DNA from 2 places in the Streptomyces tamarix genome. Region 1 is predicted to be linked to the other one. Evidence: riboswitches for the same ligand, from Rfam matches in the RefSeq annotation. Region 1 holds a riboswitch; the other holds the start of a gene.
The links. A riboswitch is a leader RNA that binds a small molecule or an ion and turns the genes downstream of it on or off. The one in region 1 is predicted to bind S-adenosylmethionine.
Positions count from the first base shown of each region.

Region 2: another riboswitch for S-adenosylmethionine. It lies ahead of thrC (threonine synthase); the one in region 1 lies ahead of RND61_RS21215 (aminotransferase class V-fold PLP-dependent enzyme).

Region 1 covers NZ_JAWCTQ010000028.1:53,187-60,660, forward strand. The annotation lists gene qcrB (cytochrome bc1 complex cytochrome b subunit) at 1-345, shown strand, start outside; gene trpD (anthranilate phosphoribosyltransferase) at 466-1,530, shown strand; gene RND61_RS21210 (hypothetical protein) at 1,577-1,879, shown strand; SAM riboswitch class IV at 2,027-2,144, shown strand; gene RND61_RS21215 (aminotransferase class V-fold PLP-dependent enzyme) at 2,347-3,765, shown strand; gene RND61_RS21220 (Lrp/AsnC family transcriptional regulator) at 3,830-4,111, opposite strand; gene RND61_RS21225 (rhomboid family intramembrane serine protease) at 4,108-4,827, opposite strand; gene RND61_RS21230 (hypothetical protein) at 5,037-5,279, shown strand; gene RND61_RS21235 (NYN domain-containing protein) at 5,345-6,709, shown strand; gene RND61_RS21240 (C40 family peptidase) at 7,037-7,474, shown strand, end outside.
Region 2 covers NZ_JAWCTQ010000007.1:33,731-41,204, reverse strand. The annotation lists gene RND61_RS08055 (alanine/glycine:cation symporter family protein) at 1-82, opposite strand, end outside; gene groL (chaperonin GroEL) at 362-1,984, opposite strand; gene RND61_RS08045 (cold-shock protein) at 2,447-2,650, opposite strand; gene RND61_RS08040 (MoaD/ThiS family protein) at 3,610-3,888, opposite strand; gene thrC (threonine synthase) at 3,910-5,196, opposite strand; SAM riboswitch class I at 5,215-5,359, opposite strand; gene RND61_RS08030 (glucosyl-3-phosphoglycerate synthase) at 5,508-6,476, shown strand; gene RND61_RS08025 (alpha,alpha-trehalose-phosphate synthase (UDP-forming)) at 6,521-7,474, shown strand, end outside.

The DNA.
Region 1 (7,474 bases):
TTCATCGTCACCAAGCGGATCTGCCTGGGCCTCCAGCGCCGCGACCGCGACAAGGTGCTGCACGGCCGCGAGACCGGCATCATCAAGCGGCTGCCGCACGGTGAGTTCGTCGAGGTCCACGAGCCGCTCAGCCAGGCGCAGCTCCACGCGCTCACCGCGCACGAGCAGTACGCCCCGGCCGAGATCGGCCCGACGGTCGACGAGAACGGCGTCGAGCGCAAGCCGACGGCCAAGGAGAAGCTCCGCTCGAAGCTCAGCAAGGGCTACTACGGCGAGGGGAACCAGATCCCCAAGGCCACGGTGGAGGAGTACAAGGAGATCAGCGCGGGCCACGGCCACCACTGATCACCTGACCTGAAGGTCGCCACGGCGAGAGCCCCGTCCAATCGTCGGACGGGGCTCTTCGCCGTCCCCGGGGCTCGCTAGGCTGGTCCCGTCCCACCCGTCACGGACCCAGGAGCGACCATGAGCGCTGTGCCACCCGCTGGAGGACCTACCGCGGCGGGCCGCTCCTGGCCCGCCCTCCTCGACGCCCTGCTCTCGGGGCGGGACCTGGACGCGGACACGACCGCGTGGGCGATGGAGCGCATCCTCGGCGGGGAGGCCACGGACGCGCAGATCGCCGGCTTCGCGGTGGCCCTGCGCGCCAAGGGCGAGACCGTGGAGGAGATCTCCGGCCTCGTCCGCACCATGTACGCCCACGCCCGGACCATCGAGGTCCCGGGGCGGTCGGTCGACATCGTCGGCACGGGCGGCGACGGCGCGAAGACCGTCAACATCTCCACCATGTCGGCGGTCGTCGTCGCCGGTACGGGCGCGAAGGTCGTCAAGCACGGCAACCGCGCCGCCTCGTCCGCGTCGGGGGCCTCCGACGTCCTGGAGAAGCTCGGCGTCAACCTGGAGCTGTCCCCGGAGCGGGTCGCCGAGGTGGCGGAGGAGGCGGGCATCACGTTCTGCTTCGCCGTCAAGTTCCACCCGGCGCTCCGCCACGTCGCCGCCGCCCGCAAGGAGCTGGGCATCCGCACGACGTTCAACTTCCTGGGCCCGCTGACCAACCCGGCCCGGGTCCGCGCCCAGGCGACGGGGGTGGCCGATGCCCGGATGGCGCCGATCCTCGCCGGGGTGCTCGCCGAGCGCGGCTCGTCGGCGCTGGTGTTCCGCGGTGACGACGGGCTGGACGAGCTGACGACGACGGCCGGGTCCCGGGTGTGGGTCGTGCGGGACGGGACCGTCCGGGAGGAGGTCTTCCACCCGCGCGACGTGGGCCTCGACCTGGTCCCGGTGGAGGCCCTGCGCGGCGCCGACGCCTCGTACAACGCGGACGTGGCGCGCCGTCTGCTGGCCGGCGAGACCGGGCCGGTGCGGGACGCGGTGCTGCTGAACGCGGCGGCGGCGCTGGTCGCGCTGGACCCGTCGGACGCGCCGCTGGCCGAGCAGTTGCGGGCCGGCATGGCGAAGGCCGCCGAGTCCGTCGATTCGGGCGCCGCCCGCGATGCCCTGGACCGCTGGGTGCGGGTCAGCAACCGCTAGTGCCGCCCCCATGGACGCCGGCCCCGTCCGGGACGCGGTGAGGTCCGTGAGCGGTGACCGCCGACCGGACCCGGACGAGGTCGAGGCGTGCCTGGCCGCCGTGGTCGAGGGGCGCGTGAGCCGGGAGGCCGCCGACCGGTGGGCCGGGCGCCGGGTCGCCGACGACGCGCTCGCGTGGGACGAACCGTCCTGGTGGGCGCTGGGGCTCCTGCACGGAATCGACCTGCGGCCGGGGCCCGGGGAGCCGTACCTGCACGACGACGAACAGGTGCGGGGATGGCTGGAGGAACTGCGGCGGCGCCGGGCGGCCCACCGCGAAGGCCTCCCGTCCGGCGACCGGCGCCCGTGAACGCCGTCGGCGCGAACGTCCCCTGACGGGGCGTGGGTTCCACGGGTCCGCGGCACCGCCCCGCCCGGGGTGCGCGCCGCGGACCCGTCCACTGTGCGGACCCCGTCTTGCGCGGTGACCGGGTAGGTGTGGCAGGATGCTCGACAAGGTCATGAGTGACAGCGACTACGGCCCCGGCCCGCTGTCCGGCAACCCTCCGTCCGTGGCGGGGTGCCCCGGGTGAAGACCAGGCCGCAGGCAGAGAGGTCTGCGGCAAGCGCGGACCCCTGCACACCCTGGGGTCCTGGTCCCGAGGGAGCAGTCTCGTGAGCAAGCGAATGCGCTAGGGCCCTTCCGGCCCCTTCCCCCCTCCTCCGCGCGGCCGTCGTCGCCGCGCGTCGAGGCAACACCCGCGTGCGGCACGGCAGTCGAGCCGTCCCCGTGGGCCTCCACCTCCGTTCGCCTTGTCCTCGCCGGGAGAATCCGCCATGTCCGCGTACCCGAACACCGCCGTCGCCTCCGCCCCCGTCGCTGTCGCCTCCGTCGCCCCCGCCTCCGCCGAGTGCTCCGCCCCCGCCGCCCTGCCGCTGCCCGTGCTCGGGCGGGACGTGACCGTGCCGCTCGTCACCGGCGGGGAGGCCGTGTACGCCGCGCTGGACTACGCGGCCAGCGCCCCGGCGCTCCAGCGCGTGTGGGACGACGTCGCCGCGTACGCGCCGTACTACGGCAGCGTCCACCGGGGCGCCGGGTACCTGTCGCAGCTCTCCACGGACCTGTTCGAGAACAGCCGCAGGACGGTCGCGGAGTTCCTCGGCTGCCGCCCCGGCGACCAGGTCGTTTTCACCCGCTCCACGACCGACTCGCTGAACCTGCTCGCGCACGCCCTCCCGGCCGGCTGCGAGGTGTTCGTCTTCGAGACCGAGCACCACGCCTCGCTCCTGCCGTGGCGCGACGCCCGCGTGACGTACCTGGACGCGCCCCGCACCCCCGGCCGGGCCGTGGAGACGCTGGAGCGGGCCCTCGCCGGCCGGGACCCCCACGGCCCCGCCCTCGTGTGCGTGACCGGCGCCTCCAACGTGACCGGCGAGTTGTGGCCGGTACGGGAGCTGGCGGCCGCCGCGCACGCGCACGGCGCGCGGATCGTGCTGGACGCCGCCCAGCTGGCGCCGCACCACCCAGTGGACGTGGCGGACCTGGACGTGGACTGGGTGGCGTTCTCGGGGCACAAGCTGTACGCGCCCTTCGGGGCCGGTGTGCTGGCCGGGCGGGCCGACTGGCTGCGGGACGCCGAGCCGTACCTGGCGGGCGGCGGCGCGTCGCGGACGGTGGCCCGGCGGGCCGACGGCGGGGTGGAGGTCGCCTGGCACACCACGGCGGCCCGCCACGAGGCCGGCTCGCCGAACGTGATCGGCGCCTACGCCATCGCCTCGGCCTGCGAGGCGCTCACCGCGGCCGGGTTCGACGCGCTCGTGGCCCGTGAGCAGGAGCTGATCGCCCGCGTGCGGGAGGGGCTGGCCGAGGTGCCCGAGGTGCGGGTGCTGTCGCTGTTCGGCGACGACGCCCCGCGCGTCGGCGTCCTCTCCTTCGTCGTGGAGGGCTGGAACAGCTCGCACTTCGCCGCGGCGCTCTCCGCCGAGTACGGCATCGGCGTCCGCGACGGGCTGTTCTGCGCCCACCCGCTGGTCCGGACCCTGCTGGGCGGGACGCCGCAGGAGCCGGGGGAGTGCGGGGCGCCGGAGGGCGGGCCGGGGGAGCGGTCCCTCAACGCGATCCGGGTCAGCTTCGGCGCGGGCACCCCCGACGAGCACGTCGACCGCTTCGTCCGCGCCGTGCGGGAACTGGTCAGGGACGGCGCCCGCTGGAGCTACCGCACGGAGGACGGGCGCTGCGTGCCCGACCGCGGCTGAGACGGCGATCGCGCCGTGGCTGATTCCGCCTCACCCGTTCGGGTGAATCGGTGGGGCGGGGCGGTCAGGCGTCGAGACCGATCGCGAAGGCCGCTTCCAGGTCGTGCTGCGAGTACGTGCGGAACGCGACGTGCGTGTCCGTCGCGACGACGCCGGGAATCTTGCTGATGCGGCCGGGGATGATGTCGGCCAGGTTCTCGTGCCGGGGCACGCGGACCATGGCGACCAGGTCGTAGGTCCCGGTGACGGAGAAGACCTCGCTCACGTTGTCGAGCGCGGCGATCGCCTCCGCGATCTCCGGGATGCGGTCCACGCTGGTCTTGATGAGCACGATCGCGGTGATCACGGCTGTCCCTCTCCCTCGGTGGCCGCTGCTGGAGCCTTCACTCTAATGCCCCGGTAGCGCGCCCACGCGTACAGGAACCCCAGCGCGAACCCGACGAGGTGCGCGAGGTAGGCGACCCCGGGCCCGCTGCCCGCCCCGCGCGCCGCCAGCCACTGGAGGGCGAACCAGAAGACCAGGACGATCCAGGCGGGGAAGCGCAGCGGCAGGAAGAACAGGAACGGGAAGAGGCTGGTCACCCGCGCCCGGGGGAAGAGGTACAGGAAGGCGCCGAGGACCCCCGAGACCGCCCCCGACGCCCCCACCAGGGTCTGCCCGCTGTCCGCGTGGGCCAGGGCGTAACCGGCCAGCGCGAGGTAGCCGCACACCACGTAGAACACCCCGAACCGGATGTGCCCCATCCGCTCCTCGGCCATCGCGCCGAAGACGAAGAGGAACAGCATGTTCCCCAGCAGGTGCAGCCAGTTGCCGTGCACGAACAGGGCGCTGAGCGGGGTGAGCAGCGCCGGGAGGGAACCGCTCAGGAGGTCCGCCGGGATCACCCCCCAGCGCCGGAAGTACGTGCTCTGCGCGGTGATCAGGGCGTCCCCGCTCCCGTACGAGGCCCGCAGGCCCGAGGCCGGGCCGAGGACGAAGACCAGCGCGCACACCCCGATGACGCCGTACGTCACCGAGGGGCCGGTGACGGTGCGCCGCAACGCTCCACGCCAATCGATCACGCACAGATCATGACGTAGAGGGCGCGAGCGGGACAGAGCGCCTCGCCGGGGCGGGCACCCCTCTCCCCGCTCCCCACCGTCCGCGCAGGCGGGACCGCGGAGGCCGTAGGGTTACGGGCGTGCCCGGGCCGCTCCCGGGGCACCCGCAGTTCGAGGGCGCACCGCGGGTCGAAGCACTGGAACGACCGGACCATGACAAGGACGGCACCATGACGACGGTTCCCCAGCCGACCGCCGACACCCGTTGGCGCTGCACGCTCTGCGGCAATCTGACGCGCTTCGACGTGACGCGCTCCTCGAAGGTCGTGGAGTACGTCCATCTGGACCTGGCGGGGGAACCCACGGTGGAGGAGCGCGAGGTGGTCAGTGAGACCATCGAGTCGGTCCGCTGCCGCTGGTGCAACGCGGTGGACCAGATCGAGCTGGTGGACAGGCCGGGCGCCGGCTCCTGAGCGCGGGCCCGGGACGACGGGCGGCCCGGCAGAGTCAGAACGGACGGGTAGTGGGGTGACGGATCGTGGCGCAGCCCGCAAGCGGCGCTGAGTCGGCCGGCGCGGCCGGTGACGCCGCCGAGGCGCTCGACCGCCCGCTGCCCGAGGCGGTACGGCGCCGGGTGGTCGCGCTCGTCTCCGAGGCGTTCGGCGGTCTGACGGTCCCCGAGCTGCCGTCGCAGCTTCGCCAGTACGCCCGGTTCACCCCCTCCCGGCGGGCCCGGTTCGCGGGCAACGCGATGGCCGCCGCCCTGGAGGGCGACGCGCTGTTCCGGCAGCGCATCGGCGATCGGCTGCGGACCGCCCAGCCGGAGCTGGCCGCGGCCGTCGAGTCGGGCGTGCCGCCCGCCGCCGCCGACCCGGTCGACGTGGCGGCTGCGGCGTACGTGCTGCGCCCCACCGGCTGGGTCAAGCTGGTCGCCGCCGCGGGCGAGGAGGTGCAGCGCGCGGACGCCGAGCGCGCCGACGAGGCGGGCCGGCGCGAACTGGAGCGGCTGCGCGAAGAGCTGGCGGAGGCCCGCGCGCACACCCGCGTGGAGACGGAGCGGCTGCGCTCCGAGCTGGAGGCGGCCCGCAAGGAAGCCGAATCGCTTCAGCGCAAGCTCCGCAGCGCGCAGAGCGACGTCAAGCGCGGCGAGGCCGCCCTGCGCCGCGCCCAGGCGGAGATCGACGGCGTCCGGGCGGACGCCGCCGCCCGCGTCTCGGCCGCCGAGAGCGAGACCCGCCGCCTCAAGGCCCGGCTCGGCGAGACCGAGGCCGCGCTGGAGGCGAGCCGCCGGGCCGCCCGCGAGGGCCGCTCGGTGGAGGACGTGCGGCTCCGGCTGCTGCTGGACACGGTCCTGGAGGCCGCCCAGGGGCTGCGCCGCGAACTGGCCCTGCCGCCCGTCTCCGTACGGCCCGCGGACTCCGTGGAGGCGGTGGAGCCCGGCCGGATGTCGCCGAAGGACGTCGCCGCCCGCGCGCTGTCCGAGACCGACCCGGCCCTCCTCGACCAGCTCCTCGCCCTCCCGCAGGCTCACCTCGTCGTCGACGGCTACAACGTCACCAAGACCGGCTATCCGACGATGCCGCTGGAGAAGCAGCGGCTGCGGCTGCTCGGCGGGCTCTCCGCGCTCGCCGCCCGCTCGGGCGCCGAGGTCACCTGCGTCTTCGACGGCGCGGAGCTGGTCGCCCCGGTGCTGCTCGCCCCGCCGCGCGGGGTGCGCGTGCTGTTCTCCAAGCCGGGGGTGACCGCCGACGAGCTGATCCGCCAGCTCGTCCGCGCCGAGCCCGCGGGCCGGCCGGTGGTCGTGGTCTCCAGCGACCGGGAGGTGGCCGACGGCGTCGCCAAGTCCGGCGCCCGCCCGGTCGCGTCCGTGATGCTGCTGAAGCGGCTTTCGCGCATCTCGTAACTCCTGGGCGGGATGCCCGGTTTGAGGACGCGTGCGGGGGACCCAACGTCAACTTCCCGTGACGCGCTGTGGGGCGCGCGCCAAGAAAAGGCCGGGTGGGAGAGATTTTTCTCATGAGGATTTGAACTGATCACAACTTGGTCACTAGGGTCTGGGCTCGAACCTTCGCGCGGTTGACCGTCCATCCGGGACGGCAGCGAAGGCACCGCCTGAACCGTGCAGTTCGGACCTGGATCACGGGGGAGTGTCCGGACGCCTAGCGCGGAACCGGGGCATTGACCGTCGACCCGGCAGGCGGCTCGAACGAGGAAGAAGGAGCTCGCCTCCGTGGCGTCCCACCGTCGACCCAAGCAGCCGAGCCGCGCCCGTGTGACCGTGCTCACCGCGACCGCCGCCGCTGCCGTCGCCCTGACCGCCCAGACCGCTTCGGCCACGCCGCAGCCCAGCAAGGAACAGGTCAAGGAGAAGGTCGACAAGCTCCACCACGAGGCCGAGGAGGCCACGGAGCAGTTCAACCTCGCCGACGAGCGCCGCGAGAAGCTCCAGAAGGAGGTCACGGCCCTCCAGGACCAGGTCGCCCGCGGCCAGGAGGAGCTCAACGCCCTGCGCGACGGCATCGGTTCGGTCGCCAGCGCCCAGTACCGCAACGGCGGCATGGACCCCTCGCTCCAGCTCTTCCTCTCCTCGAACCCGGACGACTACCTCGACAAGGCGTCCGCCGTCGACCAGCTCTCCGCGAAGCAGGCCGAGACGCTGCGCACCATC
Region 2 (7,474 bases), on a different contig from region 1:
CCGCCAGCACGACGACCGGGATGAGCAGGTAGGTCCAGAACACGTCGTTGACGTCGACGATCAGGGAATCGAAGGTCTGCACGGGAATCCTCGTGGGGGGGTCGACAGCACAGGGGTCCCCCCGAAGGAAGACCCGGCCCATCTTCACACGAACCGACAATCGGCCCCAGTCGTCACACCGACCTCCGGCCCGTTCCCTCACATCCGGAGCGGGCGACACGGCCCGGCGGGCGGGGCGGAGGGGCACACGGACATCGAGAAGGGGAAAGGCCCCGAAGAGGGAAAACGGAGAGAGCGGCACCCCTGGCGCCAGGGGTGCCGCTCTCTGTCCGTACTACTGGACGGTCCGATCCGCGGGGGATCAGAAGTCCATGTCACCGCCCGGCATGCCGCCGCCGGCCGGCGCGGACGCCTTCTCCGGCTTGTCGGCGATGACGGCCTCGGTGGTGAGGAACAGCGCGGCGATCGACGCGGCGTTCTGCAGCGCGGAGCGCGTCACCTTGGCCGGGTCGATGATGCCCTCGGCGACCAGGTCGACGTACTCGCCGGTCGCGGCGTTGAGGCCGTGGCCCGGGGTGAGGTTGCGCACCTTCTCCACCACGACGCCGCCCTCGAGGCCGGCGTTGACGGCGATCTGCTTGAGCGGGGCCTCCAGGGCGGCCTTCACGGCGGCGGCACCGGTGGCCTCGTCGCCGTCCAGCTCCAGCTTCTCGAAGACGCTGGACGCCTGGAGCAGGGCCACGCCACCACCGGCGACGATGCCCTCCTCGACGGCGGCCTTGGCGTTGCGCACCGCGTCCTCGATGCGGTGCTTGCGCTCCTTCAGCTCGACCTCGGTGGCGGCACCGGCCTTGATGACGGCCACGCCGCCGGCCAGCTTCGCCAGGCGCTCCTGGAGCTTCTCGCGGTCGTAGTCCGAGTCCGAGTTCTCGATCTCGGCGCGGATCTGGTTGACGCGGCCCTGGACCTGCTCGCTGTCGCCGGCACCGTCGACGATCGTCGTCTCGTCCTTGGTGATGACGACCTTGCGGGCGCGGCCCAGGAGGTCCAGACCGGCGTTCTCCAGCTTGAGGCCGACCTCCTCGGAGATGACCTGGCCACCCGTGAGGATGGCGATGTCGCCGAGCATGGCCTTGCGGCGGTCGCCGAAGCCCGGGGCCTTGACGGCGACGGACTTGAACGTGCCGCGGATCTTGTTGACGACCAGCGTGGAGAGCGCCTCGCCCTCGACGTCCTCGGCGATGATCAGCAGCGGCTTGCCGGACTGCATGACCTTCTCCAGCAGCGGGAGGAGGTCCTTCACCGCGGAGACCTTGGAGTTGACGATGAGGATGTACGGGTCCTCGAGGACGGCCTCCATGCGCTCCATGTCGGTCGCGAAGTACGCCGAGATGTAGCCCTTGTCGAAGCGCATGCCCTCGGTGAGCTCCAGCTCCAGCCCGAAGGTGTTGGACTCCTCGACGGTGATGACGCCTTCCTTGCCGACCTTGTCCATGGCCTCGGCGATCAGCTCGCCGATCTGGGTGTCGGCGGCGGAGATGGAGGCGGTGGAGGCGATCTGCTCCTTGGTCTCCACGTCCTTCGCCTGCTCCAGCAGCGCGCCGGAGACGGCCTCGACGGCCTTCTCGATACCGCGCTTCAGGGCCATCGGGTTGGCACCGGCGGCGACGTTGCGCAGGCCCTCGCGGACCAGCGCCTGGGCGAGCACGGTCGCGGTGGTCGTACCGTCACCGGCGACGTCGTCCGTCTTCTTGGCGACTTCCTTGACCAGCTCGGCGCCGATCTTCTCGTACGGGTCCTCGAGCTCGATCTCCTTGGCGATGGAAACACCATCGTTGGTGATCGTGGGGGCGCCCCACTTCTTCTCGAGGACGACGTTGCGACCCTTGGGACCAAGGGTGACCTTGACGGCGTCGGCGAGCTGGTTCATCCCGCGCTCGAGACCGCGCCGTGCCTCCTCGTCGAACGCGATGATCTTGGCCATGTGAAGTGGTCCTCCCGGACTGGGGTGGATTGCTCCGGACCGCGCTGGCGCCCGCGACGGACGGCCCGTGTGCCGCGTGGTTCCTTGCCCCACGCGCCTTGCGGGCCTCACCGACGAGGTCCTTCCGTTGTCACTCTCACTCGCAGAGTGCTAACGCCAATGATTAGCACTCGCCCTATGAGAGTGCAAGCGCCCCACGGTGGCGGCGGGGGCTCGGAGGGGCTCTCGGGAGGGCTTTCGGGGGGCTTTCAAGGGGCTCTCGGACGGACGCGCGAAGGGCCCCGCGGGGGACGGCTGCGGGCGGGCGCACGAAGAAGCCGCGAGGCGCGGCTGCGGGGGCCGGCCGCGGGAGGGCGCGTGAAGGGCCCGCGGGGCCGGCCGCGGGCGGGCGCACGAAGGGCCCGTACCCCTTGACGGGGTGCGGGCCCTTCGTCGAATGCCGTTGGCCGGAACGCGTCGTGCTTAGACGGCGATCTTGACCATGTCCGCCTGCGGACCCTTCTGGCCCTGCGAGATCTCGAACTCGACCCGCTGGCCTTCCTCAAGGGTGCGGTAGCCGTCCATCTGGATCGCGCTGTAGTGCACGAAAACATCCGCACCACCGTCGACCGCGATGAAGCCGTACCCCTTCTCCGCGTTGAACCACTTGACGGTGCCCTGAGCCATGCCTAACTCCCCTATTACTGGCCCTTGCACAGGACCGCACTTCGCGGACCCGGGTCAGACCTCGCCCACTGACAGGGGTGGGCGTGCGCCGGAACGCGTCGACCGCGGCTGAATGTATCTGCCCAACTGCCCTCTGCAACAGGTCAATCGGACGAGAAATCCAAGCGCCGGTGAAGGGAAATGATGGCCGGAACGGCCATAACCCCGGGCAAGTCGGGCCGGGCAAAGCGCGCAAACCGCGCATCGGGCGGAGGCACTTTGGCTACTTCTTGTCGGGCCCCGGCGCGTTCTCATATGCAACCGGCACGGACGGCGGCGGGGGGTTCCCCAACTCTACCGCCTTCAACCCTCCAGAATCGCCGCCTCCGCTTTCCTCGGCGCCCGTTCCGAAATGAACGAGCCGCCCCTTTCGCCGACGGACCGAAAAACCCGAAAGGCTCCGTCCGCCCCGCGCGCCTACCCCGCCGGACGCCCGGCGAACACCGGCACGGGACCTGCGGGGGACGGTGGGGGCCTCACGGGGCGGGGTGGGGACGCACGGCCTACGGGGCCTGCGGGGGGACGGCGGGGGCTGCCTACGGGGCCTGCGGGGCCCCTCGGGACCAACGGGTCGGCCCCCGCCAGAGGTGGCGGGGGCCGGGACGCCGGAACCGGGCGGAGAGGCACCGGTCAGTCGTGCACTGGACGGTCGGGCGGCGGACGGTCAGGCGCCGGACGACCGGCCACCGGACAGTCGGCTCAGACGACCGATACCGGACGACCGGACGCCGGACGGCCGGACAGTCGGGCACCGGACGACCGGACATCGGGCAGGCGGCGCCAGGCAGTCGGGCACCGGACGACCGGACGCCAGACGATCAGTGCCAGCCAGTCAGGCACCGGACGGTCAGGCACCGGGCCGACACGGTCCGAGAGGGCGTACGGGCGTCCCCCGTCGCCGGAGGGGACGCCGGAGGGGTTCAGCAGCCGCCCGCGACCGCCGGGATGATCGAGATGCCCGCACCCTCCGGGGTGGCCGTCCCGAGGCCCTGCTCGAAGCGGACGTCGTCGTCGTTGACGTAGACGTTCACGAAGCGGCGAAGCTGGCCCTGGTCGTCGAGGACGCGCGCGGCGATGCCCGGGTGGTTCTTCTCCAGGGACTCGATGACCTCCGCGAGGGTCGCACCCTCCGCCGGGACCTCGGCCTGGCCGCCCGTGTACGTGCGGAGGATGGTGGGGATGCGGACGTTGACGCTCATGGTTCGTGTCTCCCGGGGGTTTCAGTTGGCGAGGCCGGCGTCGCGGAACGCGTCCAGGCTCGGGCGGATCGTCGCGGTGGGGCCGGTCGTCGGGGCGACCGCGTCCAGGGTCTTCAGGCCGTCACCCGTGTTGAGGACGACGGTGGTCAGGGACGGGTCCAGCAGGCCGTTCTCGATCAGCTTGCGCGTCACGCCCACGGTCACCCCGCCCGCCGTCTCGGCGAAGACGCCCTCCGTGCGGGCCAGCAGCTTGATCGCGTCGACGATCTGCTCGTCGTTGACGTCCTCCACCGCGCCGCCCGTGCGACGGGCGATGTCCAGGACGTACGGGCCGTCGGCCGGGTTGCCGATGGCGAGCGACTTGGCGATCGTGTTCGGCTTCTGGGGCCGTACGACGTCGTGGCCCGCCTTGTAGGCCGCCGACACCGGGGAGCAGCCCTCCGCCTGCGCGCCGAAGATCTTGTACGGCCGGTCCTCGACGAGGCCCAGGCTGATCAGCTCCTGCAACCCCTTGTCGATCTTCGTCAACTGGGAGCCCGACGCGATCGGGACGACCAACTGGTCCGGCAGGCGCCATCCGAGCTGCTCGCAGATCTCGTACGCGAGGGTCTTGGAACCCTCCGCGTAGTACGGCCGCAGGTTGACGTTGACGAAGCCCCAGCCCTCGCCGAGCGGGTCGCCGATGAGCTCCGAGCAGAAGCGGTTGACATCGTCGTACGTGCCCTCGATGCCGACCACGTCGCCGCCGTACACCGCGGCCATGACGACCTTGCCCTGCTCCAGGTCGTGCGGGATGAACACGCAGGAGCGCAGGCCCGCCCGCGCGGCGGCGGCGCCGACCGCACCCGCCAGGTTGCCGGTGGAGGAGCACGACAGGGTGGTGAAGCCGAAGACGCGCGCCGCCTCCAGGGCCTGGGCGACCACCCGGTCCTTGAAGGAGTGCGTGGGGTTGCCCGAGTCGTCCTTGACGTAGAGGCCGCCGGTCACGCCCAGTTCGCGCGCGAGGTTGTCGGCCTTGATGAGCGGGGTCCAGCCGGGGTTGAGGTTCGGCTTGTCCGCGACGTCCGCGGGGACGGGGAGGAGCGGCGCGTACCGCCAGATGCTGGTGGGGCCGGCCTCGATCCGCTTGCGGAGCTGCTCCGGGTCGCCGGCCGGCAGGTCGTACGCGACTTCGAGGGGGCCGAAACAGTGCTCACAGGCGAAGATCGGGCTGAGCGGGAAGCGCTCGCCGCACTCGCGGCAGGAGAGCGCGGCCGCGGGGCCGAGGTCGACGGAGGGGGTGGTGGGTGCGGTGGTCTGCACAGCCATGGAAGGCGAGGCCCTTTCTCCTCATCTTTCTCACTGGCGCGTGTCGCCGTGAGACGGATTTGGCACCTTCCCTAGCCGGGGACCTCGCGTGAACGTGCGAGAACCGGCTGGAGGGTTGCCGGGGCTTCATCGGGCCGTGTCCCTCTGCCCCTCTGGATGAGCGGTATGTGGTTGTCGGCACGGGGACCCCGGCATGCGGTGGTCTCGCGCGTTGTTCAAGACTGTAGCCGAAGGGGTGGAGGTCTGAGATAGACGTCCGAACCGCGAGATGGGTCACACACGGCCCCGCAACGACCCGAGGAGTGGCGCGCGTGCTGGAAGAGGTGGAGCGCTGGCTGGGCCGGCGGTCCTGGTCCGTGGCCGACCGGCCGATCGACCAACTGCTCGCCGCGAAACGGGCCCACGGCACCACGGTGAGCGTCGTCCTGCCCGCGCTGAACGAGGAGGCGACGGTCGGTGAGATCGTCGCCGTGATCCGTCGGGACCTGATGTCGGAGGCGGTGCCGCTCGTCGACGAGCTGGTCGTCCTCGACTCGGGGTCTACGGACCGCACGGCGGAGGTGGCCGCGCGGGCCGGCGCGCGGGTGGTGGCGCGGGACGACGTGCTGCCGCGCATACCCGCCCTGCCCGGCAAGGGGGAGGTGCTGTGGCGCTCCCTGCTGGTGACGGGCGGCGACGTGGTGTGCTTCGTCGACGCGGACCTGCGGGAGTTCGACGCGGACTTCGTGGCGGGGATCGTGGGGCCGCTGCTCACGGACCCGGACGTGGAGTTCGTGAAGGCGATGTACGACCGTCCCTTCGCGGCCGGGGCGGACGGCGGACGGGGCGGCGGGCAGGGCGGCCGGGTGACGGAGCTGGTCGCGCGACCGCTGCTGAACCTGCACTGGCCGCGGCTGGCCGGGTTCGTCCAGCCGCTGGGCGGGGAGTACGCGGCCCGGCGCACGCTGCTGGAGCGGTTGCCGTTCCCGGTGGGGTACGGGGTGGAGCTGGGGCTGCTGGTGGACGCGCTGCACCTGGTGGGCCTGGACGCGCTGGCCCAGGTCGACGTGGGCGTACGGCTGCACCGGCACCAGGACGACCGGGCGCTGGGGCGGATGGCCGCGGCGATCTACCGGACGGCGCAGTTGCGGCTGTCGCGCGGGCACCTCGTACGGCCCCGGCTGACGCAGTTCGACCGCACGGAGACGGGCTTCGCGCCGCGCACCCACCCGGTGGACACGGAGGAACGGCCGCCGATGCGGGAGGTCGCGGAGTACCAGCGCAAGCGCCGGGTGGCCTGATCTCCGTACGTTTGAGCGTTTCCCGCTCGGGCTAGGTTGGGCTCATGGTCTCGGACATCCTGGTGGCATCGAATCGCGGTCCGGTCAGCTACGCGCTGCGCGAGGCGGACGGCGGGCTGGAGGCGCGGCGCGGCGGCGGGGGGCTCGTGTCGGGGCTCTCCGCGATCGGACCCGACGCGGGCGCGGTGTGGGTGTGCGCGGCGCTGGGCGAGGGGGACCGGGAGGCGGTGCGGCGCGGCGTCTCCGAGCCGGGCGTCCGGATGCTGGACATCGACGCGCTGGCGGGCGAAGGGACGCACGCCGCCGCGTACAACGGCATCGCCAACTCGGTGCTGTGGTTCGTCCACCACATGCTGTACCAGACGCCGCTGGAGCCCGTCTTCGACGCGGAGTTCCGCCGCCGGTGGGAGGCGTACCGGGCGTACAACCGGGCCTTCGCGGAGGCGCTCGCCGCGGAGGCGGCGCCGGGCGCGGCGGTCCTGATCCAGGACTACCACCTGGCGCTGGCGCCGGGCATGCTGCGCGAGCTGCGGCCGGACCTGCGCATCGGACACTTCTCGCACACCCCGTGGGCACCGCCGGACTACTTCGGGATGCTCCCCGACGACATCGCGCGCGAGCTGTTGAACGGCATGCTCGGCGCGGACCGGCTCGGCTTCCTGACGCGCCGCTGGGCGGAGGCGTTCACGGCGTGCTGCGCCCGCGCGGTGGGCGGCACGGGCACGACCGAGGTGGGGGTGCACGGGCTGGGCGCGGACGCCGGGTTCCTGCGGGCGCGGTCGCGGGAGGCGGACGTCGAGGAGCGGATGGCGACGCTGCGGGAGCAGATCGGCGGGGCCGACCGCAAGACGGTCATCCGGGTGGACCGCACGGAGCTGTCGAAGAACATCGTGCGGGGGCTGCTGGCGTACCGGGAGCTGCTGGCCGGGTGGCCGGAGTGGCGCGAGCGGGTCGTCCACATCGCCTTCGCATACCCGTCCCGGCAGGACCTGGAGGTG